3 regions of the Pseudonocardia ailaonensis genome follow, and region 2 is predicted to be linked to each of the others. Evidence: riboswitches for the same ligand, from Rfam matches in the RefSeq annotation. Region 2 holds a riboswitch; each other region holds the start of a gene.

Region 1 (9,419 bases), 190 kb from region 2:
CACGGTGGGGTGGAGCACGTTCGCGCAGTCGCTGACCGCGCGGCCGATGAAGGCGATGCTGACCGGTCCGGTCACGATCCTGGCCTGGTCGTTCGTCCGGGACGACCAGCCGCCGGGGGACACCGCGCGACAGGTCGGCCTGGCGCTGCGCGACGAGGTGCGCGACCTCGAGGCCGCCGGCCTGCGGATCGTGCAGGTGGACGAGCCCGCGCTGCGGGAGCTGCTGCCGCTGCGCACGGCGGACCAGCAGTCCTACCTGGACTGGGCGATCGACTCCTTCAGGCTCACCACCGGCGGCGTGGCGGACACCACCCAGATCCACACCCACCTCTGCTACTCGGAGTTCGGTGAGGTCGTCGGCGCGATCGACGGGCTGGACGCGGACGTCACCACCGTCGAGGCGGCCAGGTCGAGGATGGAGGTCCTGGCCGACCTGGGCCCGGGCGTCCCGCGGGCCCTGGGCCCCGGGGTGTACGACGTGCACTCGCCCGAGGTCGCGGGCGTCGGGGAGCTCGTGTCGCTGCTGACCGCGGCGCGCGACGTGATCGGCGGCGAGCGGCTCTGGGCCAACCCGGACTGCGGGCTGAAGACCCGCGGCGAGGCCGAGACGGTCGAGACCCTGCGCAACCTGGTCGCGGCCGCCGCCGAGGTCCGGGCCGCCGGCTGACCCTCGTGAGTGGCAATGGTCGCCATGGCGACCATTGCCACTCACAGGGTGCTCAGTCCCAGTCCAGGCCACCACCGGTCTGGTACTCGATGACCCTCGTCTCGAAGAAGTTCTTCTCCTTCTTCAGGTCCATCGCCTCGCTCATCCACGGGAACGGGTTCTCCGTCTCGCCGAAGAGCGGGGCGAGGCCGAGCTGCTCGGCGCGGCGGTCGGTGATGAAGTGCAGGTACTGCTCGCACAGCTCCACCGACAGCCCGAGCATCCCGCGGGGCATGGTGTCCCGGGCGTAGGCGACCTCGAGCTCGCAGGCCTCGAGCAGCATCGCGCGGATCTCCGCCGCGAACTCCGGCGTCCAGAGGTGCGGGTTCTCGTGCCTGATCATGGTGATGACGTCGATGCCGAAGTTCAGGTGGATGGACTCGTCGCGCAGGATGTACTGGTACTGCTCGGCGATGCCCACCATCTTGTTGCGGCGGCCCAGGGACAGGATCTGCACGAAGCCCGTGTAGAACCACATGCCCTCGAACACCACGTAGAAGGCCACGAGATCGCGCAGGAAGGCCCGGTCCGCCTCCGGGGTGCCGGTGCGGAAGTCCGGATCGGACAGTGCGCGGGTGTGCTCCAGCGCCCAGGCGTCCTTGTCCGTGATCGACGGGACCTCGCGGTACATGTTGAAGAGCTCGCTCTCGTCGAGGCCGAGGCTCTCGCACACGTACTGGAAGGTGTGGGTGTGCACCGCCTCCTCGAAAGCCTGGCGCAGCAGGTACTGGCGGCACTCCGGGTTGGTGAGGTTGCGGTACACCGCGAGCACGATGTTGTTGGCCACCAACGACTCCGCCGTGGCGAAGAAGCCGAGGTTGCGTTTGAGCATCGTGCGCTCGTCGGCGGTGAGGCCGGTGGGGGACTTCCACAGTGCGATGTCCGCCTGCATCGCGACCTCGGTGGGCATCCAGTGGTTGGCGCAGCCCGCGAGGTACTTGTCCCAGGCCCAGCGGTACTTCAGCGGGAGCAGCTGGTTGACGTCCGCCCGGCCGTTGATCATGCGCTTGGCGTCGGCCTCGATGCGGGCGGCGCCGGCGACGATCTCCTCGAGTCCGGTGCTCACTGGCAGGCCTCGCATTCCGGGTCCTCGATCCGGCAGGCGGGTGCCTCGGGCACGGGATCCGGCGCCATGGGGACGCCGCGGAGCTTGCCGTCGGTGCCCCGCAGGGTGCTCTTCTCGACGTGGGTCGCGGACTGGGCGCGCAGGTAGTAGGTGGTCTTGAGGCCCTTGTGCCAGGCGAGCCGGTAGAGCTCGTCGAGCGTGCGGCCGCTCGGGGCGGCCAGGTAGAGGTTGAGCGACTGGGCCTGGTCGATCCACTTCTGCCGCCGGGACGCGGCCTCGACCAGCCAGCGCGGCTCGATCTCGAAAGCCGTGGCGTACAGGGCCTTCAGGTCCGCGGGCACCCGGTCGATGTCGCCGAGGCTGCCGTCGAAGTACTTCAGGTCGGCGACCATCACCTCGTCCCACAACCCGCGCTCCTTGAGCGAGCGGACGAGGTGCGGGTTGATCACCGTGAAGTCGCCGGACATGTTGGACTTCACGAACAGGTTGCGGAACTGGGGTTCGATGGACTGCCCCACGCCGCAGATGTTGGAGATCGTGGCGGTCGGCGCGATGGCCATGACGGTGGAGTTGCGCATGCCCTGCCGCTGGACGGCGGCGCGCAGGGTGTCCCAGTCCAGCGTGGTGGAGCGGTCGACGTCCAGGGCGTCGCCGTCGCGGGCGGCGTCGAGGAGCCGCAGGGAGTCGATGGGCAGGATGCCCTGGCTCCACAGGGACCCGTCGAAGCTCGCGTACCGGCCCCGTTCGGCGGCGAGCGCACTCGACGCCGCGATCGCGTGATGGCTCAGGTGCTCCGTGCTGCGGTCCGCGAACTCGACGGCGGCCTCGGATGCGAGCGGGATGCCCTGCGCGAACAGCGCGTCCTGGAAGCCCATGAGCCCCAGGCCGATCGGGCGGTGCCGCAGGTTGGACCGGCGGGCCTCGGGGATCGTGTAGAAGTTGATGTCGATGACGTTGTCGAGCATCCGCACGGCCGTGGTCACGGTGCGGCGCAGCTTCTCGACATCGAGGCCGTCGGCCGTGACGTGGGCGAGCAGGTTGACCGAGCCCAGGTTGCACACGGCCACCTCGTCCCCGGCGGAGGTGTTGAGCGTGATCTCCGTGCAGAGGTTGGAGGAGTGCACCACGCCGGCGTGCTGCTGCGGCGAGCGCAGGTTGCACGGGTCCTTGAACGTGATCCACGGGTGGCCGGTCTCGAAGAGCATGGTCAGCATCCGCCGCCACAGCTCGACCGCGCGGACCCGCGTGAAGACCCGGATCTCGCCGCGGTCGGCCTTCGCCTCGTACGCCCGGTAGGCCTGCGCGAACTCCGCGCCGTAGAGATCGTGCAGGTCCGGGACCTCGTCGGGGGAGAACAGCGTCCACTCGGCGTCCGCCTCGACACGGCGGAGGAACTCGTCCGGCACCCAGTTCGCGGTGTTCATGTCATGGGTGCGGCGCCGGTCGTCGCCGGTGTTCTTGCGCAGGTCGAGGAACTCCTCGACGTCGACGTGCCACGTCTCGAGGTAGGCGCACGCCGCGCCCTTGCGCTTGCCGCCCTGGTTGACCGCGACCGCCGTGTCGCTCGCGATCTTGAGGAACGGCACGACGCCCTGGGACTCGCCGTTGGTGCCCTTGATGTGGGCGCCGAGCCCGCGCACCGGCGTCCAGTCGTTGCCGAGACCGCCGGAGTACTTGGCGAGCAACGCGTTGTTCCGGTAGGCCCGGAAGATCGAGTCCAGGTCGTCGTCCACGGTGGTCAGGAAGCAGGACGACAGCTGGGCGCGGGTGGTGCCCGAGTTGAACAGCGTGGGCGTCGAGGCCATGAAGTCGAACGAGGACAGGAGCTCGTAGAACTCGATCGCGCGGGCCTCGCGGTCGATCTCGCGCAGCGCCAGCCCCATCGCGACCCGCAGGAAGAAGGCCTGGGGGAGCTCGAAGCGGGTGCCGCCCGAGTGCAGGAAGTAGCGGTCGTAGAGGGTCTGCAGGCCGAGGAAGCCGAAGTCCAGGTCGCGCTCGGGTCGGATCGCCGCCGTCAGCCGGTCGAGGTCGAAGAGCTCCAGCTCGGGATCCACGAGACCCAGCTCCACGGCCCGGCCCAGGTACGTGCGGAAGTACGCGGGGTACCCGGCGGTCATCGCGGAGTGGTCGGGGGTCTCGCCGCCCAGGAAGGTCAGCGCTTCCCCGCGCAACCGGTCCAGCAGCAGGCGGGCGGCCACCGTCGAGTAGTTCGGCTCCCGCTCCACCAGCGTGCGGGCCGCCATCTCCAGCGCCTGCGCGAGCTCGGTGGTGGAGATGCCGTCGTAGAGGGTCCGGCGGATCTCGGCGAGGACTGGTGCGGCGGACACGTCCTCGACACCGGCCACGGCCTCGCCGACGACCGTCTCCACGCGGGCCCAGTCGAGGGGGACGCGGAGGTCGTCGGGTCCCGTGACCTGCAGTTCGGGGGACCTCGGGGCGGGCGCGCTCGACTCGCGGGCCTTCGCGCGCTCCTCGCGGTAGAGCACGTACGAGCGGGCGATCTTGTGGTGCCCACCGCGCATGAGGACCAGCTCGACCTGGTCCTGGATCTGCTCGACGTGCACCGCGGCTGCCGGGAACCGGGTCAGCGCGGTGATCACCTGGTCGGTGAGGTCCTCGACGAGATGGTGGATGCGCGAGGACGAACCGGCCTCGCCACCCTCCACCGCCAGGAAGGCCTTCGTCATCGCCACCGAGATCTTGGTGGCGTCGAACCCGGAGGTCTGGTCGTCGCGGCGGACGACCCGCAGGCCGTCCGAGCGGGCTGGTGCGGGGGCCAGGGTGGGTGCTGCCATGGGCTCTCTCCTCGCGAGCTCGGCGAGTGCCGGGACCACGCGGGGGAGGACGGAGGGACCTGGGGGAGCGCCCGCCCGTGGCGCCTTCCCTCGAGGCCCCGAGCACGCGCGCGCCGGTCGGCGCGCGCACGGGTGGCAGGTCTTCGGACTCGCGGGCGTCGTGCTCGTTCCTACTGGCCGTCGCTTCCCGGGCTCGCACCCAGTGCTTCGTGACGGCGGTCGTTCCCGCTCACCGCTGCGGGGCAGTCCCGGATTCGCACCGGGTTCCCTCTTGCCTCACCCCGTTGGGTACGGGGTGAACCACCAGCGCGTCAGACACTACATGTAGGGGGCGATCACGATCGGGTACCCCAGGTTTCGTGGTCAGTGCTCGCAGCAGTCGTCGGCCACCCGTGGGGCGCAGCAGGTCTGTCCGCGCAGGGCGGTGCGGCCCTCGCGCACGGCGAGCGCGGCCAGGACCAGGCCCGCGGCGGGATCGGCCCACCACCAGCCCAGCGTCGCGTTCAGCAGCAGGCCCGCGAGGACCGCGACGGAGAGGTAGGTGCACAGCAGGGTCTGTTTCGAGTCGGCGACCGCACTGGCCGAGCCGAGCTCGCGCCCGGCGCGGCGCTGGGCCCAGGACAGGAACGGCATGACCAGCACCGACAGCGCGACGAGCACGATCCCGACCCTGGAGTGCCCGGCCTCGGCGGCGCCGAACAGCGCGCGGAGCGACTCGACGGTGACGTAGGCGGCGAGGGCGAAGAAGGACCACGCGATCACGCGCAGGGCGGTGCGTTCGCGGCGTTCGGGATCCCGCCCGGCGAACTGCCAGGCCACGGCGGCGGCCGAGCTGACCTCGATGACCGAGTCCAGGCCGAAGCCGATCAGGGCGACCGAGCCGGCCAGGGTGCCGGAGGTGATCGCGACGACCGCCTCGACGACGTTGTACGTGATCGTGGTGGCGACGAGGAGCCGGACGCGCCGGCGCAGCACGGCACGGCGGTCGGCGCCGGCCGTCGCGGCGGGGGTGCTCATGCCGGTGCCGGTGCGGTCGACGGCTCGCCGTAGACGGGGCAGAGCGCCACGGCGTTCCCGGTCCGGGTGAGGAGGTTCTCGGCGCTGCGCAGGAGCTCGATCAGCTCGGGCCGGGTGAGCGAGTAGTAGGACTGCCGGCCCTCGGTGCGGAAGTCGACGAGCCGGCAGTCCCGAAGGCAGGAGAGGTGTCCGGACACCGTGGACTGGGCGAGGCCGAGCAGCCGCGTGAGGTCGACGACCCGGGCCTCGCCCTCGGCGAGCCGGGACACGATGGCGAGCCGGGTCGGGTCCCCGAGGGACCGGAAGAGGGCGACGGCCGGGGTCACGTCGGGCGGGCAGCAATCCATCGGCACGGGGCGATGATAGCCAGGAGTGCCGATGGAGAGGAAGCGTCGGCCTTCGACGTCCCCGGCGCGGCCACGGTGGTGGTCGCGCGTCTCGGCGACCACTCGATCGGCCCGGCCGTGGCTCAGGCCTCGGCGCGCTTGGGCAGCACCCAGTCCGGCCGCGGGAAGTGGCAGGTGTAGCCCCAGGGCAGCCGCTCCAGGTAGTCCTGGTGCTCGGGCTCGGCCTCCCAGAACGGGCCCGCCGGCTCGACCTCGGTGACGACCGTCCCGGGCCACAGGCCGGAGGCCTCGACGTCCGCGATCGTGTCCTCGGCGACGCGCTTCTGCTCGTCGTCGGTGTAGTAGATCGCGGACCGGTACGAGAGGCCGACGTCGTTGCCCTGCCGGTTCTTCGTCGTCGGGTCGTGGATCTGGAAGAAGAACTCGAGCAGGTCGCGGTAGCTCGTCGCGGCCGGGTCGAACTCGATCTCGATCCCCTCGGCGTGGGTGCCGTGGTTGCGGTAGGTCGCGTTGGCCACGTCGCCGCCCGTGTAGCCCACCCGCGTGGACAGCACGCCGGGGCGCTTGCGGATCAGGTCCTGCATCCCCCAGAAGCAGCCACCGGCCAGGATCGCCTTCTCGCTCATGCGTGTGCCTCCTCAGTCGTTCCCGACGGGTGCAACAGCGGACCGGGCCCGGACGTTCCCGCGGGTCAGTGCACGCCCTTGGCGCCGAAGAAGTCGCCGCCCTTGCGGGCCGGGTCGTCGGTGCCCCACTCGCGGCGCTCGGTGACCCGGGCCATGCGGGGGATGTGCTTGCGGCAGTGGATGTAGGCCTCGTCGACCTTGACCACGACCCAGCGGTCGGCGCGGCGGCCCGGGCTCGTCTCGTCGGGGACGGCGGGGTACTGGGCGCGGAACAGGTCGTCCTCGACGATCCAGGCCTTGCCGTTGACGTGCAGGCCGATCATGTCCTCGACGAAGTCGACCATGAGGAGGCCGACGTTCCCGTTCTCGCTGATGTTGCCCAGGCTCGCGTGCACGCCGTTGCCCCGGTACTCGGGATAGGCGAGATGACGGTCGTCGAGCACCCGGATGAAGCCCGGCTCGCCGGCGCGCAGGGACGAGTCGCACTCGCCGTGGGCGTCCGCCGTGGCGACGAACATCATCTCCATCCGCCCGACGAACTCGATCATTCGGGGGAGGAGCCGCTCCCGCACCTGGTCGTCGTAGAAGCGCTCCGCCCGCGCCGTGGTGCCGTAGGCGGTCTGCAGGGAGTGCTCGCCGTCGGATCCCGGGAGCTCGCGGGGCGTCGGTTCCTGGAGGGGGCGATCCGTCGGCGCCGCCGTTCCCGGCCCCGTGGTGGGGGTCGCGGGAACGGACCCGGCCGGCCACGTCGGGGAGTTGTCGACCGATGTCACTCCGTCACCATGCCATCCGGGCGCGTGATGTCACGGGTGAGCAGAGTCCTTTTCGCCGAGTGGCCAGCGCGCGCCCGGCACTCGGCCCAACGTGGCACCCCCGGGTGGTCTACGGCGCTGCCCCGACCGGCTACGGCGTTCTCACGGAGACGACGAGGCTCTCCAGGCCGCGCAGTCCGTTGTTCAGCAGCGGGCGGGCGGAGACGATCTCGAACTCGGCCACCTCGTCCGCCAGTCGGCCCAGCAGCGCACTCATCTCCAGCCGGGCCAGGTTCATGCCGATGCAGACGTGCTCGCCGCGGCCGAACGAGAGCTGGTCCGACGGCCGGCGCGTGATGTCGAAGCGGGCCGGGTCCGGGTACTTGCGCGGGTCGCGGTTGGCGGCGCCGTAGAGCAGCGCGACCCGGGAGCCCGCGGGCAGGGCGACGCCGTCGATCTCGTGGTCCTCGGTCAGCACGCGGCTGAACTGCGGCACGGGGGACTCGATGCGCAGGGACTCGTTGATGGCGTGCGGGATCAGCGACCGGTCGGCCCGCAGCAGCTCCCACTGCTCGGGATGGCGGGCGAACAGGGCGACGGCGTTCGTGATCGCCAGGATCGTGGTGTCGAGGCTCGGCGTGACGTAGTCGAGCATCATGACCGGGCACTTGTCGCGGGGGAGCTCGCCGCGGTCCGCGGCCTGGTAGAGCTGGTCCGCCCAGCCGTCGGGCTCGATCTTGCCCGGGACGGCCTCGTTCGCCGCGAAGTCGAGGAACTCCCCGACGAGGGGCCCGGAGGCGGTGAAGCGCTCGTTCACCGGGCCCTGGACGTTCCAGATGGCCTCGGCCCACTCCAGCATCTTCCCGCGGTTGCCCTCGCCGAGCCCGACCAGCTCGGACACGACCGTCATCGGCAGGTGCTCGGCCAGCTCGGTGGCCGCGTCGAACCGCCCCCGCGCCACGAGCCGGGTGACGATCTCGTCGGCCGCCGCCTCGATCGTCGAGGAGATGGCCCGCATCAGCTCCTGGCGCAACGGCCGGCCCAGCACGCCGCGCATCATCGTGTGGTCCGGCGGGTCGCTGCACAGCGTGATGCCCTCGAGCTGGGCGTTGATCCCGGGATCGACGAACACCCCCTTCGCCGAGCTGAAGGTCTTCCAGTCCATCAGCGCCGCGCGGACGTCGGCGTAGCGGGTGAGGGCGAAGAGATCCTGCCTCACGAGGTGGACGACCGGGCCGGCCTCGCGCATCCGGTCGTAGACCGGGTACGGGTCGATCCGTGCCTCGTCGCTGAACAGGTCGACGTCGTCGACCGGGATCGTGGTGGTCATGCTCGGCACCGCCTCGGGCTCGTCTGCCGATCACTCTTGCAGACGGAGCGCGCCGGCGGATCACCCCTTTGCCGGCTCGGTCCGCCGGATCCGCGACCGGGCCACCAGCTCGACCGCCGCGAGCACGGCGATCGTCTCCGCGGCCAGCAGTCCGATGAGGACGAGGACCTGAGCGGCGCCGGCGCGGACCGGGTCGCCGCTGCCCAGCAGGACGCCCACGAAGGCGCCCGGGAGCGTCACAAGTCCCACGGTCCGGGTCTGGTCCAGGGCCGGGACCAGCGCGTCCGTCGCGGACTCGCGGACCACGAGCAGCGCGGCGTCGCGGGGGAGGAAACCGAGGGAGAGAGCCGCCTCGTACTCCCCGCGGCGGGCGGCCAGCTGGTCGAGCGCGCGGCGGCCGGCGACGGACGTCGCCGTCATCGCCCCGCCGATCACGATCCCGGCGATCGGGACGACCGCGATCCCAGTCAGCGGCACGGCCCCGGACCCCAGGACGATCGCCAGAACCGGCACGGTGCCCGCCGCGATCGCGACGCCCGCGAGCAGGCCGCTGCGCCCCGGCGTCATCCGGCGGGCCGAGGTCCAGCTCGCCACCCCGAACATCACCAGCACGAACGCGACGGTGGCCCACCAGGAGCGGACGACGGCCAGGATGACCGTCGCGACCAGGCCGAGCTGGACGACCGCACGGACGGCGGCGAGCACCGCGGCCCGACCGGTCCCGAGCTTCCCGAGCACCCCGACGACCACGGCGAGCAGCACCAGGGCGGCGAGCGCCAC
Region 2 (9,419 bases):
GTGCTGGCGGAGCCACTGCGGCAGGTGCCGCAGGGGGAGCGGGTGCTCTACATCGGGCTGGGCGAGGACCGGAACCTGCTCGAGATCGTGGTCGAGGGGCGCTCGGTCATCCACGCGATGCGGTTGCGGCCCAAGAACTACGCGTACCTCACGAGCTCGCCCACGGACTCCACCCGCTGACCCGGCGGCGTGCAGTGCGCCGGCCAGCGCCGCCGCTCCCGGTCGATCCAGATCGTGCGCAGCCCGGCCTTGGCGGCGCCGTGCAGGTCCCACGGGTGCACCGCGACCATCGTCAGCTCGGCGGGCAGGGCCCCGCACACCGAGGCGGCGTAGGCGTACGCGCCCTGCGCGGGCTTCCAGATCCCGGCGTCCTCCACCGACAGGACATGGGTGAACGCGTCCCGGATCCCGGCGTCCCCGAGCAGCCGCTCGGCGACCGCGGCGGCCCCGTTGGAGAGGGTGACGAGCCGGACCCCCGCCTCGGCGAGCGCCCGGACGCCCGGGACGACGTCCGGATGCAGCGGCAGCTCGAGGAAGGAGTCGAGCACGGCGTCCGCCGCCACCGCCGGATCGTCCACGTAGGGGGCCAGCAGCACGTGCGCGGTCTCCCCGCCGACGAGGGCGAACGAGCGCGCGTCGCCCGCCGCGGCGAGCGCGATGCCCTCGCGCAGGGTCGAGGCGAACCACAGGCGGGCGAGCTCCCCGGGGGCACCGAGGGCTTCGAACCGCACCGCGAGCGGCCGCAGGTCGGAGAGGGTCTCGTTGACGTCGAAGACGAGCGTGCGGGTCACACCGGAGATCGTCGCAGCGTGACGGTCGCCCCGCTGACCTCACGGGCCGCATCACAGCACGTAGGGTGCCTGACGTGCACGTGACCGTGGTCGGGATCGGTGCGGACGGCTGGGCGGGACTGGCCGGCACCGCCCAGGAGACGCTGGCCGCCGCCGACGTGGTCCTCGGCGGTCCGCGCCAGCTCGACCTGGTCGCCGGGAAGGTGTCGGCGGAGCTGGTGGCCTGGCCGTCGCCGCTGGTCCCGGCCCTGCCCGGGCTGCTGGAGCGCTTCGGCGGGCGGCGGCTGTGCGCCCTGGCCTCGGGCGATCCGATGTTCTTCGGCCTCGGCGCCACGATCGCCCGCGCGGTCGGCCCGCAGGCGTTGACGGTGATCCCGCACCCGTCGTCGACCACCTTCGCCTGCGCCCGCCTGGGCTGGCCGGCCGAGGCGGTCGACGTGGTCAGCGTGGTCGGCCGCCCGATCGAGCGGCTACGGCGGTCGGTGGCCCCCGGGCGTCGTGTCCTGGTGCTCAGCGCCGGCGCGGCGAGCCCGGCCCTGATCGCCGCCCAGCTGACCGCCGACGGCTACGGCCCGAGCCGGCTGACCGTGCTCGAACAGCTCGGCGGGCCGGGGGAGCGCGTGGTCACCGGCATCGCGGGGGGCTGGGCCGAGCCCGAGGGCGACGCGCTCAACATCGTCGCCGTCGAGTGCGTCGCCGCGCCCGGTACCGCGGTCCTCGGCGAGACCCCCGGGCTTCCCGACGACGCCTACGAGAGCGACGGCCAGCTCACCAAGCGCGAGGTCCGCGCCGTCACCCTCGCGCATCTGGCGCCGCGCCCCGGCGAGCTGCTGTGGGACGTCGGCGCCGGTGCCGGCAGCATCGCGATCGAGTGGATGCGGGCGCACCGCAGCTGCCGGGCGGTCGCGATCGAGTCGGATCCCGTTCGTGCGCACCGGATCTCGGTGAACGCCGGCCGCCTCGGCGTGCCGGCGCTGCAGATCGTCACCGGTCGCGCGCCCGCCGCGCTCACCGACCTGCCCACCCCGGACGTCGTGTTCGTCGGCGGCGGCCTGACCCGCCCCGGGGTGCTCGACGCGTGCTGGGCGGCCCTGCCCGAGGGCGGCCGCATCGTCGCGAACGGGGTCACGGTCGAGACCGAGTCCGCCCTGGCCGCGGCGCGCGAGCGGTTCGGGGGAACCCTGGTGCGCCTGCAGGTCTCCCGCGCCGAGCCCGTCGGCGGGTTCCTCGGCTGGAAGCCCGCCATGCCCGTCACGATCTGGAGCGCGACCCGATGACCGTCCACTTCATCGGCGCCGGACCCGGCGCCGTCGACCTGCTGACGATCCGGGGCAGGGACCTGATCGCCGCCTCGCCGGTGTGCCTGTACGCGGGCTCGCTGGTGCCGCCGGAGATGCTCGAGATCTGCCCGCCCGGCGCGCGCACGGTCGACACCGCCCTGATGACCCTCGCCGAGATCGTCGACGAGATGGTCCGGGCCCACACCCACGGCCTCGACGTCGCCCGGCTGGCCAGCGGCGACCCGTCCGTCTTCTCGGCGATGGCGGAGCAGATGCGCCGCCTCGACGCCGCCGGCGTGCCCTACGACGTCACCCCCGGCGTCCCCGCGTACGCCGCCGCGGCGGCCGCGCTGAAGCGCGAGCTGACCGTCCCCACGGTCGCCCAGACCGTGACCCTCACGAGGATCGCCGCCCGGGCCACCCCGATGCCCGAGGGGGAGTCCCTGGAGGCCCTGGGGACGGCCGGGGGCACCCTGGTGCTGCACCTGGCGGTCCACCGGATCGACGAGGTGGTCAAGGAGCTCATCGGCTCCTACGGCGCCGACTGCCCCGCCGCGGTGGTGGCCCACGCGTCCCGCGAGCACGAGATCGTCCTGCGCGGGCGCCTCGACGACATCGCCGACCTGGTCCACTCCGCGGGCATCCGGCGGACCGCGGTGGTCATCGTCGGCCCCGCCCTGGCCGCCGAGGCCTTCCCGGACTCGCACCTGTACTCCGACAGCCGATGCCGCACCACCCCGTAACAGGGTCCGACCTGCGGATACTCGTTCTGGGTGGGACGTCGGACGCCCGGGCGTTGGCCGGGCTGCTCGACGGCCGGGCGTCCGTGGTCTCGTCCCTGGCCGGGCGGGTGAAGGCTCCCGTGCTGCCCCCGGGGGAGGTGCGGATCGGCGGCTTCGGCGGCGTACCCGGGCTCGTCGCCTACCTCCGGTCCGGGGTCGACGTGCTGGTCGACGCGACCCATCCCTTCGCCGCGGGCATGTCCGCCCACGCCTGCGCCGCGGCGACCGAGACGGGTGTGCCGCTCGTCGTGCTCCGCCGTCCGGGATGGACGGAGGGGCCGGGCGACGACTGGCGGCGCGTCCCGTCGCTGCGGGCCGCCGCGGGGCTGCTCCCGTCCGTGGGCCGGCGGGTGTTCCTGACGACGGGGCGCCAGGACGTCGCGACCTTCGCCGACCTCGACCTGTGGTTCCTGCTCCGCTCGGTCGACCCGCCCGAACCCCCGGTGCCGCAGCGCCTCGTGTCGATCCTCGATCGTGGACCGTTCACCGTAGAGGGCGAGCTGGCCGTGATGCGGGAGCACGCGGTCGACGTCGTCGTCACCAAGGACTCGGGTGGTTCCCTCACGGCCGCGAAGCTGACCGCGGCCCGGCAGCGGGGCCTGCCGGTGATCGTGGTCGACCGCCCTCCGCTCCCGCCCGGCGCCCTCGTGGTCGAGACCCCCGGTGAGTGCGTGGCGGTGTTGGAACACCGCTACGCGCTCACCGAGCCGCACTGATCGACGACTCCGTGCGCCGACGAATCCCGGACCTGCGTCAACGCACCCGCCCGGCGATCGTGTCAGGGGGTGTAGGTGCGGGGCGTGAAGACGACCGTGCGCCCCCCGCGCTCCACCACGCGGGTGGTGGACGAGCCGACGATCACCAGGGTGCGCATGTCGACGAGCTCCGGATCGAGGTCGCCGAGGGTGGTGACGGTGATCCGCTCACCGCTGCCGCCCACATCGCGGCCGAGGACCACGGGCGTCTCCGGGGCGCGGTGCTCCAGGAGCGCCTCGCGGGCCGCGCCGACCTGCCACGGGCGGGCCTTGGAGCGCGGGTTGTAGATCGCGATCGCCAGATCCGCCTGTGCCGCATGGACGAGCCGGTCGACGACCGTCTCCCACGGCTTGAGCCGGTCCGAGAGCGAGATCATCGCGTAGTCGTGGCCCAACGGCGCACCGACCGCGGCCGCGACCGCCTGTGCCGCCGTGAGTCCGGGCAGCACCTGCACCGGCACGTCGGCGTACTTCGGCTGGGAGGCGACCTCGAGCACCGCCGTCGCCATGGCGAAGACGCCGGGGTCGCCGGCACTGACCACCACGACCTGGCGCCCCGAGCCGGCCAGTTCCAGGGCGTGCGCCGCCCGCTCGGCCTCGACGCGGTTGTCGCTGGCGTGCCGGGTCTGCCGCGGGTTCGGCGGCACCCGGTCCAGGTACGGCCCGTAGCCGACGAGATCGTCCGCGGCCGCCAGCGCGGCCGCGGTCTGGGGGGTGAGCCAGTCCCGGCCCGCCGGCCCCGTCCCGACCACGGTGACCCGCCCCCCTCGTGAGTGGCGATGGTCGCCATGACGACTGTGCCCACCCACCCCGCAGGCTTCGCCGGCTGCCGTCCCCCGGCCCCCACTCAGGGGGTCGGTGGCCTTCGCGGGGGGCTCGGGGTCGGGTGCGACGGGGTCGCCGGGGATGCTCGCGGCGACCTCGCCGGGGAGGACGGCGATCGAGAAGTACGGGACGGAGCCGGGGTCGACGTCGGCGAGGGCGCCGGTGCGCTGACCGTCCATCGTGGCCCGTTCCACGAACCGGGCCCGGTCGAGCTTGCCCGCGTCCTCGAAGGCCCCCCGGACGTTCCCGAAGGTCCTCCCCAGCTTCATGACGGCGGCGGAGTCCGTGGCGCGCAACCGTTCCGCCAGGACCTCGCGGGGCAGCGTGCCGGGCAGGACGGTGAGGATCTCGTCCCGCTCGACGAGCGGCTGGCCGAGCGCCGCGGCCGACGCGGACACCGAGGTCACCCCGGGCACGACCTCGGCGCGGAACCGGCCCGCCAGTCGCTTGTGCATGTGCATGTAGGAGCCGTAGAAGAGCGGATCGCCCTCGGCGAGCAGCACGACGTCCCGGCCCGCCTCCAGGTGGGCGGCGAGGCGGGCGGCGGCGTCGGTGTAGAAGTCGTCGATCGCGCGCTGGTAGTCCGCGACCGTCTCCGTGGTGACGGGGTAGACCAGCTGCTCCTCGATCTGGTCGCCGCGCAGGTACGGCTCGGCGATGCGGCGCGCGATGGAGCGGCCGTGCCGGGCGGAGTGGTAGGCGATCACGTCCGCGGCGCCGACCAGCCGGGCCGCCTTGATCGTGACGAGCTCGGGATCGCCCGGGCCCAGCCCGACGCCGTAGAGGGTCCCGCGCGGGCCCGATGGCTCGCTCGCGTGCTCGATCACGCGATCTCCTGCTCGGACGCCAGCGCGTTGAGCGCGGCGGCGGTGATCGCCGAGCCGCCCCGGCGTCCGTGGACGACGAGGTACTCGAGATCGGTCCGCGCGGCGAGGGCGGCCTTGGACTCGGCGGCCCCGATGAACCCCACCGGGATGCCGAGGATCGCGGCCGGCCGGGGGGCGCCCGCGTCGATCATGTCGAGGAGGTGGAACAGCGCCGTGGGGGCGTTGCCGATCGCGACGACCGCACCGTCGAGCCTCTCGCGCCACAGCTCCATCGCGGCGGCCGAGCGGGTGTTGCCGATCGTCGAGGCGATCCCGGCCACCTCGGGCTCGCGCAGGGTGCAGACGACCTCGTTGTCCTTCGGCAGCCGGGCCCGGGTCACGCCCGAGGCGACCATGGTCGCGTCGCACAGGATCGGGGCGCCGTCGCGCAGCGCCTTCCGCGCGGCGGTGACGACCCCGGGGGAGTACGCGATGTCGCCGGTGAGATCGACCTGGCCGCAGGCGTGGATCATGCGCACCGCCACGTACGCGACGTCCGGCGGGAAGCCGGACAGGTCCGCCTCCGCGCGGATCGTGGCGAAGCTGCGCCGGTAGATCTCCGCGCCGTCGCGGATGTAGTCGCTGGTCATGGTGCTCCGGTCGGGCTGGGGCGGGTGTCGTCGAACAGGCTGGGGCCGGACGGGCCGGGGTCGGCGGATCCGGACGGGTCGGGGCCGGCCGGGCCGGCGGCGGTGGCGGTGGTGCCGACGGCGGAGGGGCGGGAGTCCCTGCCGCGCAACGCGGACGCCAGGTCGGGCACGACCACGTCGGTGAGCTCGTCGCGGTAGCGGTAGGTCCCGTCGGGCAGGGCGATCAGGTCGAGGTGCTCCTCGTGCGGCGCCCCGCAGCGCCGCTCGCAACCGACGACGTGGGCCCGGCGGGCCGCGGTGAGCAGCGGCAGGACCGCGCGGACGTCGGCGCGGACGTCGGCGTGGGACTTCGCGCAGCCCGGCCGGCCCGCGCAGGCGGAGACCGCGAGCGCGGGATCGTCGGCGGTGAGGACGAACCCGTTGGCGCGCAGGCGCTCCCACGCGTCGTCCGCGGGATCGGGGAGGACCAGGGTGCGCCAGGGCGTGACGATCACCTCCGGCGCCGCGGTCGCGAGGGCCCGGAGCTGGGCGGCCGACAGCTCGCCCAGGACGGGGGCGACGCCGAGCGCCGTGCCGCCGTCCGTCCGGTGGATCGGCCCGACCGGGGCGTGGTCGTCGTCCGGGAAGGGGAGCGGCCGGTCGCTGCCGGAGGCGGGGGCACCGGGCGGCAGGGCCGCCTCGATCCGGGCCGCCGCGCCGGGCACCTCCGCGGCGCGCCACGCGCCCCGGCCGCCTTCACCGCCCTCGCCGTCCCCGCGAATCGTGAGAAACACCTCAGCGGCGGACACCAGCAGGGCCGGGGCGTCCGCCGGGGCGCACCCGATCGCCGTCGCCACCCCTGCGACCTGCAGGAACCCGTGGTCCGGGGTGTCGGCGAGCCAGCAGAGGTCGGGGCGCTCGGCGGCGACGTCCCCGCGCCCGTCGTCCAGGGCGAACAGGAACCGGCCGGGGAGCGCGGCGAGGCCGGGGACCGCGCAGAGCGCCTCGTCGAGTGCCCGGGCGAGCCCCCGGACGTCCGCCAGCCCACCGGTCAGGCCCGACAACGGCGACGCCAGGATGTTGCGCACCCGCTCGTGCTCCGCAGCGGGGATCAGCCCGGCCGCCGCGAGCCGCGACACGAGCCGCGGGTCCTCCCGGTCCAGCCCCCTGAGCTGCAGGTTCCCCCGCGACGTGAGGTGCGCCGCACCGTCTCCCAGCTCCTGCGCGCAGCCCGCCAGCGCCCGCAGCTGTGCCGCGCTCACCACTCCGCCCGGCAGCCGGACGCGGGCCAGCGCGCCGTCCGCGGCGTCGTGCGTCGCGAGGACGCCGGGGCAGGCGTCGGCTCGGGTGCGGGGGGTGGACACGGCGACACTGTAGGCATGCGCCACCACGGCCCGTCGAGATGAACCCACCCACGCCGGCGCCGTGGTCGACCGGGGGTGAGGTTCATCTCGGCCGGGGCGGGAGGGCTGCTTGACGCGGGGACGGGCGGGTGCGGAGAGTGGTCCCCACAACTGCAGAGGCGTGCGGGAACCAGGAAGCCGGTGCGAGTCCGGCGCGGTCCCGCCACTGTCACCGGGGAGCGGACCCCGCATCAGGCCACGGGCGCGAGCCCGGAAGGCCGGGGCGAGCGCCGATCCGGGAGCCAGGACACTGCCCCGCGCGCCGACCCACTCACTGACCCGGGACGAGGATCCCGAGGAAGGGACCCCGTGATGAGTCCTGCCCCGCCCGCGCCGCAGGGCTCGAGCCGCATCCTGCTGCTCTCGACCTCCGACACGGACCTGCTCTCCGCACGGGCCTCGGGGGCGGACTTCCGGCCGGCGAACCCCAACCGCGTGCTGCTCGACGAGCTGCCCGGCATGGTCGCCGAGGCCGACGTCGTGGTGGTCCGGGTCCTCGGCGGCTACCGGTACTGGGAGGAGGGCCTCGATCTCCTGCGTGCCGCCGGCACCCCGCTCGTCGCCCTCGGCGGCGAGATGGCGCCGGACGCCGAGATGATGGAGCTCTCCACGGTCCCCGCGGGCGTCGCGGCCGAGGCCCACACGTACCTGGCGCAAGGCGGGGCCGACAATCTCGCGCAGCTGCACGCCTTCCTCTCCGACACGGTCCTGCTGACCGGGGAGGGCTTCGCGCCCCCGACCGCGCTGCCCGAGTGGGGAGTCCTGGAGCGCGCGGCGACCCCGCAGCAGGGGCCGACCGTCGCCGTCCTCTACTACCGGGCCCAGCAGATCGCCGGGAACACCGCGTACGTCGAGGCGCTCTGCCGGGCCGTCGAGGCCCGCGGCGCCACCGCGCTGCCGATCTTCTGCGCCTCCCTGCGCCAGGCGCCCGCCGCGCTGCTCGAGACCCTGAAGCAGGCGGACGCCCTGGTCGTCACCGTGCTCGCGGCCGGCGGCACCAAGCCCGCCCAGGCCCAGGCCGGCGGCGAGGACGAGGAATGGGACGTCACGGAGCTCGCCGCGCTCGACGTCCCGATCCTGCAGGGCCTCTGCCTCACCTCCAGCCGCGCCACCTGGGACTCCAACGACGACGGGCTCACCCCGCTCGACGTCGCCACGCAGGTCGCCGTGCCCGAGTTCGACGGCCGGCTGATCACGGTTCCCTTCTCCTTCAAGGAGATCGACGCCGACGGCCTGTCGGTCTACGTCCCGGACCACGAGCGCGCGGCCCGGGTGGCCGGGATCGCCGTGCGGCACGCCGAGCTGCGGCGGATCCCGGACGCGGACAAGAGGATCGTGCTCATGCTGAGCGCGTACCCGACCAAGCACGCGCGGATCGGCAACGCGGTCGGCCTGGACACGCCGGCGTCCACGGTGGCGCTGCTGCGGGCCATGCGGGACAAGGGATACGACATCGGGGCCTTCCCGGGTGTCGATGCCGAGGACGGCGACGCGCTGATCCACGCGCTCATCGAGGCCGGCGGGCAGGACCCGGACTGGCTCACCGAGGAGAAGCTGGCGGGCAACCCGATCCGCATCTCCGCCGAGACCTACCGACGCTGGTTCGACACGCTGCCGGCGGACTTCCGGGAGGGCGTCGAGGAGCACTGGGGCGCCGCGCCGGGCGAGCACTACGTCCAGAACGGCGACATCGTCGTCGCGGCGCTGCGCAGCGGCAACGTCACGCTGATCGTGCAGCCCCCGCGGGGGTTCGGCGAGAACCCGGTCGCGATCTACCACGACCCGGACCTGCCGCCGTCGCACCACTACCTCGCGGCCTACCGGTGGCTCGCCGCGGACCCGGCGGACGGCGGCTTCGGCGCCCACGCGATCGTCCACATCGGAAAGCACGGGAACCTGGAGTGGTTGCCGGGCAAGACCCTCGGCATGTCCGCGAGCTGCGGGACCGATGCGGCCCTGGGTGACCTCCCGCTGATCTACCCCTTCCTCGTCAACGACCCGGGGGAGGGGACGCAGGCCAAGCGCCGGGCGCACGCCACGCTCGTCGACCACCTGATCCCGCCGATGGCCCGCGCCGAGACCTACGGCGACATCTCGCGGCTGGAGCAGCTGCTCGACGAGCACGCGAACATCTCCGCGCTCGATCCC
Region 3 (9,419 bases), on a different contig from region 2:
GGCGGATGGCGTACGAGGCGGATCCGGCCGGGTTCGCGCGCTCCTGGGAGCCCGCGGAGCGGGAGGTCGCCGCGCAGGTCGTGGCGGCGCGCTCGCGGCTGGGCTCGGTGGTGCTGAGCGATCGCGAGCTGTCGCGGATCGCGTTCGTGTGCGCGCGGTTCGACGTCGACGGCATGCGGGCGGACCTGGTGATCTCGCGGACCGCGGTGGCGCACGCGGCCTGGCGCGCGGTCGCCGCGGTCGAGGAGGAGGACGTGCGGATCGCGGCGCTGCTCGCGCTGCCGCACCGGCGGCGCCGGGACCCGTTCGACGAGCCGGGGCTGGACGAGAAGGACCTCGACCAGGCCCTGCGCGACGCCGAGGAGTACCTGGGACCGGATCCGGACGACGACCCGGACGGGTCCGATGCCTCCGACAACTCTGATGACTCCGACGCCTCCGACGGCGACCCGGATCCCGGGGACGGTGCGCAGGACGGCGCCGGGGACGGCGCGGAGGATGGCACCGAGGGCGGATCGGACGGTGGCGCCGGCTCCGGGGGCGCGGACGGTCGGGCCGACGCGCCGCGCGACTCCGCCGACCCGGACACCGGCCCGACGGATGCCGAGGACCGCGCCCCCGACCCCCGGACCACGGACGGATCCGCGCCCGAACAGCCCCTGACCAGCCACGATCGTCCCGATGTCGTCGGGGCCGGGGCGGCCGTGCAGGTCGGCACCCCCGGCCGTCTCAGCAGGGTGGCCGCGCGGCGGTTCACCGTGCCCGGGGTCGGCGAAGGGGCGCCGGGGCGGCGGTCGCGGGCGCGCGTCGACACCGGCCGCGTCGTGCGGCCCACCGACGCCGCGCCCCGCCGGGCCGCGGACCTGCACCTGCTCGCCACGATCGCCGCCGCCGCCCCGCACCAGCGCGACCGTGGCCGCACCGGGCGCCTGCGGGTGGCCCGCGAGGACCTGCGGGGCTCGGTGCGCGAGGGCCGCGAGGGCAATCTCGTGCTCTTCGTCGTCGACGCCTCGGGCTCGATGGCCGCGCGCAGACGCATGGAGGCGGTCTCGGGCGCGATCCTCGCCCTGCTCCGCGACGCCTACCAGCGCCGCGACAAGGTCGGCCTGGTGACGTTCCGCTCGGCCGGCGCCGAGCTCGTGCTGCCGCCGACGACCAGCGTCCCGACCGCGCAGGTCCGGATGAGGTCGATGCGCACCGGTGGGCGGACCCCGCTCGCCGACGGGCTGCTGCTCGCCCGGAAGGTCCTCACCGCCGAGAGGGTGCGGGACCCGCGCCGGCGGCCGCTCGTCGTCCTGCTGACGGACGGCCGCGCGACCGTGCCCGCCCGGGCCGGCGGGGATCCCGTCGCGGACGCCCGCCGCGCCGCCGCGCTGCTGGCCGCCGACGGGACCCACACCGTGGTCGTGGACTGCGAGTCGGGTTTCGTGCGCCTCGGCCTGGCCCGCGATCTCGCCGCCGCCGCGGGTGCCGCCCACCTCGCCGTCGACGACCTGACGGTGTCCGCGCTCACCACCGCTGTGAGTGCCTAGCCCCCTGGGGGCGAAGGCACTCACGGCCCGTACCGAACTGGGAGGACGTCCATGCCGCAGGGTCAGGTGACCACGGTGCCGCAGGACGGGATGACGACCCGGCAGCGCCGCAACCGGCCGCTGCTCGTGGTGCACACCGGCGCGATGAAGGGGAAGTCGACGGCTGCCTTCGGGATGGCGCTGCGCGGCTGGAACCAGGGCTGGTCGATCGGGGTGTTCCAGTTCGTGAAGTCCGCGAAGTGGAAGGTCGGCGAGGAGGAGGCGTTCCGCGCGCTCGGCAAGGTGCACGACGAGACGGGGCAGGGCGGGGCCGTCGAGTGGCACAAGATGGGCTCGGGCTGGAGCTGGAGCCGCCGCGCGGGCACCGAGTCCGACCACGCCGCCGACGCCGTCGAGGGCTGGGCGGAGATCCGCCGCCGGATCGAGAACCAGGCCCATGAGGTCTACGTGCTCGACGAGTTCACCTACCCGCTCAAGTGGGGCTGGATCGACGTCGCCGAGGTGGTGTCCGTGCTGACCGCGCGCGAGGGGCGGCAGCACGTGATCATCACCGGCCGCGATGCACCGCCGGAGCTGATCGAGGCCGCGGACCTCGTCATGGAGACCACGAAGATCAAGCACCCGATGGACGCCGGGCAGAAGGGGCAGCGGGGGATCGAGTGGTGAGAGCGGTGGGCCGCGCGGTCGCCGCCGGCCGGGCGGGATCGGGTCCGGCGGTCGGGTCGGCGGCGTGACCCGCGCGCTCGTCATCGCGGCGCCGGCCTCGGGCTCGGGGAAGACGACCGTCGCCACCGGTCTGATGGCCGCGCTGACCCGCCGGGGGACGTCCGTCGCGCCGTTCAAGATCGGCCCGGACTACATCGACCCCGGCTACCACGCCCTGGCGACCGGGCGGCCCGGCCGCAACCTCGATCCCGTCCTCGTCGGGCCCGCGCTGCTGGGGCCGCTGGTGCGGCACGGCTCCGCGGGGTGCGAGATCGCGGTGATCGAGGGCGTCATGGGGCTGTTCGACGGCAGGGTGTCCGACGGCGCCGGATCGACGGCGCAGGTCGCGGGCCTGGTCGGGGCGCCGGTGGTGCTGGTCGTGGACTGCAAGGGGCAGTCGCGCTCGCTCGCCGCGCTGCTGCACGGCTTCCGGTCGTTCGATCCGGAGACGAGGCTGGCCGGGGTGGTGCTGAACCGGGTCGGGTCGCCGCGACACGAGGAGGTGCTGCGGGCGGCGTGCGACGAGGTGGGCCTGCCGGTCCTCGGCGCGCTCCCGCGGCGGGTCGAGCTGGCGGTGCCGTCGCGGCATCTGGGTCTGGTGACGGCGGCCGAGCACGGGGACGCGGCGCTGGCGGCGGTTGATGCGATGGCCGAGCTGGTCGGCGCGCACCTCGATCTCGACGCCGTCGTCCGGATCGCGGAGCCACTCCCGGCGGGAGAGGTCTGGGACCCGGCAGCCGCGCTTGCCCGCGACCCGGGTGGGCCGACGTCCCGACTTGCGGACGTGAGCCGTGCCCCAGGCGCGTCGAGGCCCGGATCCGTGAGCGCCAAGGCCCCCGCGGACCCGGCTCGGGGTCAGCCGGGATCCGGCGTGGTGGGGGTCGGGACGGCCACGACGCGGGCCGCCGACCGCCCGCTGCGGATCGGGATGCTCGGCGGGCCCGCGTTCTCCTTCGGCTACGCCGAACATCCGGAGCTGCTCGCGGCCGCCGGGGCCGAGGTCGTGACCGTCGATCCGCTCCGGGACGAGACGCTGCCCTGGGGGACGGCCGGGCTCGTGCTGCCCGGCGGGTTCCCCGAGGAGCACGTCGCGGCCCTGGGGCAGAACGCCGGGTTGCTCGCCGCGATCCGTGAGCTCGCCGCCTCGGGGGCGCCGATCCGCGCCGAGTGCGGCGGGCTGCTCTACCTGTGCCGGGAGCTCGACGGGACTCCGCTGGTCGGGGCGCTCGACGCGACCGCAGCGATGACCGGGCGGCTCACCCTGGGGTACCGGGACGCCGTGGCCCTCGCGGACTCCTCCGGATTCGCGGCCGGGGAGCGGGTGCCCGGTCACGAGTTCCACCACTGCGCGGTCACGCCGAGGGCCGGGACGCCCGCGGCCTGGGGCTGGCGGGGCGGGGAGCCCGAGGGCTTCGTGACGGGCGGGGTGCACGGCTCGTTCCTGCACACCCACCCCGCGGGGAGCCCGGGCGCTGTCGCGCGGTTCGTCGACAACGCCGCAGCTCATGCCGGGTCGTGAGCCACGAGCGGTGCTGGAACACCGTGACGCACGCACGGAGGGTGGGGTGTGGGTGATCGGAATCGGGGCCCGGCGGGGGGTGTCGGAGGCGGCGGTGCGGGCGGCGTTGGCGGGGCTGCCGGTCGGGGAGCGGGTGTACGCCACCGTCGACCGGAAGGCCGCCGAGGCGGGGATCCTCGCGGCGATCGCGCCGGCGCCGTTGGTGGTGCGGTCGGCCGCCGAGCTCGCCGCGGTGGGGATGGACGGGAGCGTGCGGGTCGCCGCCGCCGTGGGGACGCCCAGTGTCGCCGAGGCCGCCGCGGTGCTCGTGGCGCGGGAGATCGATCCCGGCGCCGCACTCGTCGTCGGGAAAACGGTCGTGGGGGATGTGACGGTCGCCGCTGCGCTCGCCCGGACCAGGGCCTGACCTGCGGGAACTCGCCCGACGACCGGTGTGGGTGGTGCCGGGCCGGGAAGTCGGACGGTTATGCTTCCGGGCGGTCGGCGCCAGGGAACCCGGTGGGAGTCCGGGCGGACCCGCCGAGAACACCGTGACCCGGCCCGCCGGGGAGCCAGACCCCTGCCGGCCGTGGGTCGTCCCGGCGTGGCCACCGGCAGAAGGAGCGCATCCGCACGTGACCGAACACGACCAGTACCTCGTGGGACTCGAGCTCGCCGGGCGGCGGGTCGTCGTCGTGGGGGGCGGGCAGGTCGCGCAGCGGCGCGTCGCCCGGCTCATCGCGGCGGGCGCGCTGGTCGAGGTCGTCGCGCCCGAGGTGACGCCGGCCGTCGAGGGCATGGCCTCCGCCCGCGAGATCACCTGGACCGCCCGCCGCTACGCCGAGGGCGACCTCGACGGCGCCTGGTACGTGATCGCGTGCACGGACGATCCGCAGGTCAACGAGGCCGTCGGGGCCGAGGCCGAGCGCGCCCGGGTGTTCTGCGTGCGCGCCGACGACGGCAGCCGCGGCACCGCCGTGACCCCGGCGACCGGCGAGTACGACGGCCTGACGGTCGGGGTGCTGGCCTCCGGCGCCCACCGGCGGTCCGCCGCGGTACGGACCGCGCTCGTCGAGGCCCTGCAGACCGGGCTGGTGAGCGACTCGGCCGAGCCGGTGCAGCCGGGCGTCGCGCTGGTCGGGGGCGGGCCGGGGGATCCGGAGCTGATCACCGTCCGCGGGCGGCGGCTGCTGTCGCGGGCGGACGTCGTGGTGGCCGACCGGCTCGGCCCGCGCGACCTCATCGAGGAGCTGGGCCCGGACGTCGAGGTGATCGACGCCTCAAAGATCCCCTACGGGCGCGCGATGGCCCAGCAGCGGATCAACGAGCTGCTGGTCGCGCACGCGCGGGCCGGGAAGTTCGTCGTCCGGCTCAAGGGCGGGGACCCGTTCGTCTACGGGAGGGGGTTCGAGGAGATCCAGGCCTGCGCCGAGGCCGGGGTGCCGGTGACCGTGGTCCCGGGCATCACCAGCGCGTTCGCCGCGCCGGCCGTCGCCGGGATCCCGGTGAGCCATCGCGGGGTGGCGCACGAGATCGTCGTGGTGAGCGGGCACGTCGCGCCCGGGGACCCGCGCAGCCTCACCGACTGGGAGGCACTGGGCCGCATGAAGGGCACGATCGTGCTGATGATGGCGGTCGAGCGGATCACGCAGTTCGCCGCCGCGCTGATCGAGCACGGACGCCCCGCCGACACCCCCGCCGCCGTGATCCAGGACGGCACCACCCGCATCCAGCGCACGCTGCGCGCCACCCTCGGGACGGTCGCGTCGCAGGTCAAGGAGCAGGAGATCAGCCCGCCGGCGATCATCGTGATCGGGCCGGTCGCGGGCCTGACCGCTGGATGATCTTCCTGGTCCGGCACGGCGAGAGCACGTGGAACGCCGCGGGGTTGCTGCAGGGGCGGACCGCGCACGTGGGGCTCACGGCGCGCGGTCGCTCGCAGGCTCTCTCCGCCGCCCGCTCGCTCGAGGGCGCCGGCGGCCGGATCCTGACGAGCCCGCAGCGGCGGGCCCTCGACACGGCTCTCGTCCTGCGCTCGGCGCTGGGCTTGCCCGTTGATCAGTGCTCTGAGCTGCGGGAACAGTCGCACGGGGAGTGGGAGGGGCGGCCGCTGGCGGACTGCCCGCCCTGGCCTGACGATCCCGACTGGGCCCCGCCCGGCGGCGAGACGGCGCGGGAGCTGCACGCCCGCGCAACGGGCTTCCTCGCGGGGCTGACGGGTGCGGCCGTCGTCGTCACCCACGGGGAGACGATCCGGGCGCTGCTCGCGGCGGCCGCCGGCCTCCCCGTCGAGGCGATGTCCCGTGACGTCCCCGGCAACGGTGAGGTCGTGCCTTGCTTTCCGGGCGCACGCGTGATGTCGTCTGGGATCGACGGCAGTGCAGGAATCCGGTGCGAATCCGGAGCGGTCCCGCCACTGTGACCGGGGAGCACGTCCCCAGGCTCGGCCACCGCCCCTCGCGGGGTGGGAAGGCCGGGGACGTGCGCCGACCCGGGAGCCAGGACACTCGCGGCCGTCGCAGGTGATTCCACGATGAGGGCGCGGACCCTCGAGGAGGCCAACGATGACCGGCACGTCCGGAGCACCCCGGGTGCTCCTGCTCGGAACCGGCGGCGGTGAGGCGGACCCGGTCGGACCGGACCTGCTCGCGGGCGCCGACCACGTCTTCACCGTCGCGGCCGCGGAGTCGGTCGTCCTGTTCTACGCCGAGGCGTGGCGGGTGGAGCGGGTCGACCTCGTCGGCGCGGTGCGGGCGATCACGGACCTGGTGGCGCTGGACTCCCCGGCCACGATCGTGCTCACCGTCGACGGTGACCCGGCGGCCGATCCGGCCTGCCGCGCGGTGGTCGACGGGCTGGCGGTCGCGGGGATCTCGGCGGTCACCGTGCCCGGGGTGTCGGTGGTGCCGCCGCGGCTGAGCCCCCTGCCCTGGTGAACCGCGCTGCCCTGGTGAACCGCGCTGCCCTGGTGAACCGCGCTGCCCTGGTGAACCGCGCTGCCCTGGTGAACCGCGCTGCCCTGGTGAACCGCGCTGCCCTGGTGAACCGCGCCGTACCGGTGAGCCGTCCTGCCTCGGTGAGCCCTGCCCCGTGAACTTCTACGAGGTCCTGCACTCGCGGCGGGATGTCCGGTCCGGGTTCCGGCCGGAGGTGCCGGTCGACGACGCGGCCCTGCTCCGGGTGCTCGAGGCGGCCCACGCGGCGCCGAGCGTCGGGTTCTCGCAGCCGTGGGACTTCGTGATCGTCCGGTCGCCGCGGACGCGGCGGCAGGTCGCCGACCTGGTTGCCCGGCAGCGCGCGGCGTACGCGGCGTCGCTGCCCCGGGCGCGGGCGTCGGCGTTCGAGGCGCTGAAGGTCGAGGCGGTGCTGGACACGCCCGTCAACGTCGTCGTGACGGTCGACCCGACCCGCGGCGGCCGGCACACGCTCGGCCGCTTCGGCCGGCCCGAGATGGCCGCGCACTCCGTGGCCGGGGCCGTGCAGAACCTGTGGCTGGCGGCCCGGGCCGAGGGCCTGGGCGTCGGCTGGGTGAGTTTCTTCGACGACGACGGGCTGGCCGCGCTCGGCGCGCTGCTGGGTCTCCCGGAGCACGTCGAGGTCGTGGCCTACCTGTGCGTGGGGCATGTGCGGGAGTTCGCCGCGGAGCCCGAGCTGGCCAGCGCCGGCTGGGCGCAGCGGCGGCCGCTGGGCTGGGCGGTGCACTCCGAACGGTACGGATCGCGGGCGTTGCCCGGGGAGGTCGCGATGGATCTGATCGACGAGACGGTGGCGGCGATCCGGCCGGCCGCGGCGGAGGCCATGGCCGACGCGCGGGACCGGTTGGACCGGATGACGAAGCCGCGCGGCTCGCTCGGCCGGGTCGAGGACCTCGCGGTGCGACTGGCCGGGATCGCCGGCGAATGCCCGCCGCCGGTGCCCGAGCCCGCGGCGGTCGCCGTGTTTGCCGGGGACCACGGCGTCCACGCGCAGGGGGTGACGCCGTGGCCCCAGGAGGTCACGGCGCAGATGGTCGGGAACTTCCTGGCCGGTGGGGCCGTGGTCAACGCGTTCGCGCGGCAGCTCGGCGCCGAGGTCCAGGTGGTCGACGTCGGGGTGGCCGCGCCGCTCGATCCCGTGCCGGGGCTGCTGCCGCGGCGGGTGGCATCGGGAACCGCGGACCTGTCGGCCGGCCCGGCACTGACCCGGGAGCAGGCCCGGCGGGCCGTCGAGGTGGGCATCGAGGTGGCCCGCGACCTCGTCGCGGCCGGCAACCGGTGCCTGATCACCGGGGACATGGGCATCGCCAACACCACCGCGGCCGCGCTGCTGATCTGCGCGGTCACCGGGGCCACGCCCGAGGAGGCGACGGGCCGGGGAACCGGGATCGACGACGCCACCCTCGTGCACAAGACCGAGGTCGTGCGGCGGGCTCTCGCGCTGCACGCCGTCGATCCCGCCGACGGGCTGGGGCTCCTCGCCGCATTCGGGGGGCTGGAGCACGCCGGGCTCGCCGGGTTCGTGCTCGGCGGGGCGGCGCTGCGGGTGCCCGTGCTGCTCGACGGCGTCAACGCCGGGGCCGCGGCGCTGGTCGCCTCGGTCCTCGCGCCGGACGCGATCTCCTGCTGCGTGCCGGGGCACCGCTCCGCGGAACCGGGACACCGGATCGCCATGGCGCACCTCGGGCTCGATCCGCTGCTCGACCTCGGCATGAGGCTGGGGGAGGGCACCGGGGCGCTGCTCGCGCTGCCGGTGGTGCAGGGCGCGGCCCGGGCGCTGGCGGACGTCGCGACGTTCGACGCGGCCGGGGTGGCGGACAAGGACGCCTAGGAGGGTGCTGAAAAGCTCCGGCCGTAGCGAGCGACGTCCAGGTGGTGGCATCGCAAGGCAACGCCGCGAGGTCGCCGGCTGGGCGGCGCGCAGCAGGCCCGAGCTTTTCAGCGCGCTCCTAGGGAGTGTCTGACGGAGCGCCGTCGAGTCCGCGGCGTTCCAGGTGGGTGCCCCGCAAGGCGGCGACGGGCCCTCATACCGGGCGTATTCGGGCCTGTCGCCACCGCCGCGGGGTGCCCGCCTGGGGCGTCGCGGGCCGACGGGGTCCGTCAGACGCTCCCTGGCGGCTGCCGGACCGGGCGGGGCCCGGGGCTCAGCGGGGGAGGCGGTCCAGGATCTCCGCGAGGGTGGACGTGATCCCGGTGAGCTGGGTGTCGATGCCCTCGAGACGGTTGTCCACGCCGTCCAGACGACGGTCGATCCCGTCGAAGCGCTGGTCGACGCCGTCGAAGCGCTGGTCGACGCCGTCGAAGCGTTGATCGACGCCGTCGAAGCGTTGATCGACGCCGTCGAATCGGCGGTCCACCGCGTCGAAGCGCTCCCGGGCCTCGTCCCGGACCTCGGTGACGAGCTCGTAGAGCGCGGCGATGTCGTTGTCGTGCTGCGCGAGCCGCTGCTCGACGGTCTTCGGGGCCATGCGCAGAGGCTAACCGGGCGACCGGTGCCCGCGGGGCGGAACGGGAGAACCCGCGGCGGGCGGCATCAGGGGCTCGTGGAGGGGACCGGCAGTCGCCAGCTCGCCACCGGATCGGCGAACTCCAGGGCCGGGTCGTCCGCGGCGAACGACCGGGCCCGGCCGGGGCCACTCGCGCGGGTCTCGAAGCGGACCGTGACCCGCCCGCTCCCCGCGCCCTGCACCCAGCCGTGCCCGTGCTCCG

The links. A riboswitch is a leader RNA that binds a small molecule or an ion and turns the genes downstream of it on or off. The one in region 2 is predicted to bind cobalamin.
Region 1: linked by a shared signal. The riboswitch ahead of ABD324_RS19500 (ribonucleoside-diphosphate reductase subunit alpha) and the one ahead of cobN (cobaltochelatase subunit CobN) in region 2 are both predicted to bind cobalamin.
Region 3: linked by a shared signal. The riboswitch ahead of ABD324_RS07185 (hypothetical protein) and the one ahead of cobN (cobaltochelatase subunit CobN) in region 2 are both predicted to bind cobalamin.

What each region holds. Positions count from the first base shown of each region.
Region 1 is NZ_BAAAQK010000012.1:205,969-215,387, forward strand. It holds gene metE (5-methyltetrahydropteroyltriglutamate--homocysteine S-methyltransferase) at 1-667, shown strand, start outside; gene ABD324_RS19495 (ribonucleotide-diphosphate reductase subunit beta) at 720-1,787, opposite strand; gene ABD324_RS19500 (ribonucleoside-diphosphate reductase subunit alpha) at 1,769-4,567, opposite strand; cobalamin riboswitch at 4,685-4,887, opposite strand; gene ABD324_RS19505 (cation efflux transmembrane domain-containing protein) at 4,931-5,584, opposite strand; gene ABD324_RS19510 (ArsR/SmtB family transcription factor) at 5,581-5,931, opposite strand; gene msrA (peptide-methionine (S)-S-oxide reductase MsrA) at 6,054-6,557, opposite strand; gene ABD324_RS19520 (pyridoxamine 5'-phosphate oxidase family protein) at 6,623-7,330, opposite strand; gene ABD324_RS19525 (cytochrome P450) at 7,461-8,639, opposite strand; gene ABD324_RS19530 (ABC transporter permease) at 8,700-9,419, opposite strand, start outside.
Region 2 is NZ_BAAAQK010000012.1:398,182-407,600, forward strand. It holds gene ABD324_RS20375 (hypothetical protein) at 1-180, shown strand, start outside; gene ABD324_RS20380 (haloacid dehalogenase type II) at 138-791, opposite strand; gene cbiE (precorrin-6y C5,15-methyltransferase (decarboxylating) subunit CbiE) at 866-2,068, shown strand; gene cobM (precorrin-4 C(11)-methyltransferase) at 2,065-2,814, shown strand; gene ABD324_RS20395 (cobalt-precorrin-6A reductase) at 2,796-3,569, shown strand; gene ABD324_RS20400 (precorrin-2 C(20)-methyltransferase) at 3,632-5,260, opposite strand; gene ABD324_RS20405 (precorrin-8X methylmutase) at 5,257-5,889, opposite strand; gene ABD324_RS20410 (precorrin-3B synthase) at 5,886-7,232, opposite strand; cobalamin riboswitch at 7,403-7,524, shown strand; gene cobN (cobaltochelatase subunit CobN) at 7,584-9,419, shown strand, end outside.
Region 3 is NZ_BAAAQK010000004.1:151,860-161,278, forward strand. It holds gene ABD324_RS07155 (VWA domain-containing protein) at 1-1,532, shown strand, start outside; gene cobO (cob(I)yrinic acid a,c-diamide adenosyltransferase) at 1,584-2,198, shown strand; gene ABD324_RS07165 (cobyrinic acid a,c-diamide synthase CobB) at 2,263-3,756, shown strand; gene ABD324_RS07170 (cobalamin biosynthesis protein) at 3,809-4,162, shown strand; gene cobA (uroporphyrinogen-III C-methyltransferase) at 4,371-5,579, shown strand; partial or broken gene ABD324_RS07180 (histidine phosphatase family protein) at 5,576-6,043, shown strand; cobalamin riboswitch at 6,070-6,264, shown strand; gene ABD324_RS07185 (hypothetical protein) at 6,300-6,671, shown strand; gene cobT (nicotinate-nucleotide--dimethylbenzimidazole phosphoribosyltransferase) at 6,826-8,541, shown strand; gene ABD324_RS07195 (hypothetical protein) at 8,855-9,178, opposite strand; gene ABD324_RS07200 (DNA polymerase IV) at 9,244-9,419, opposite strand, start outside.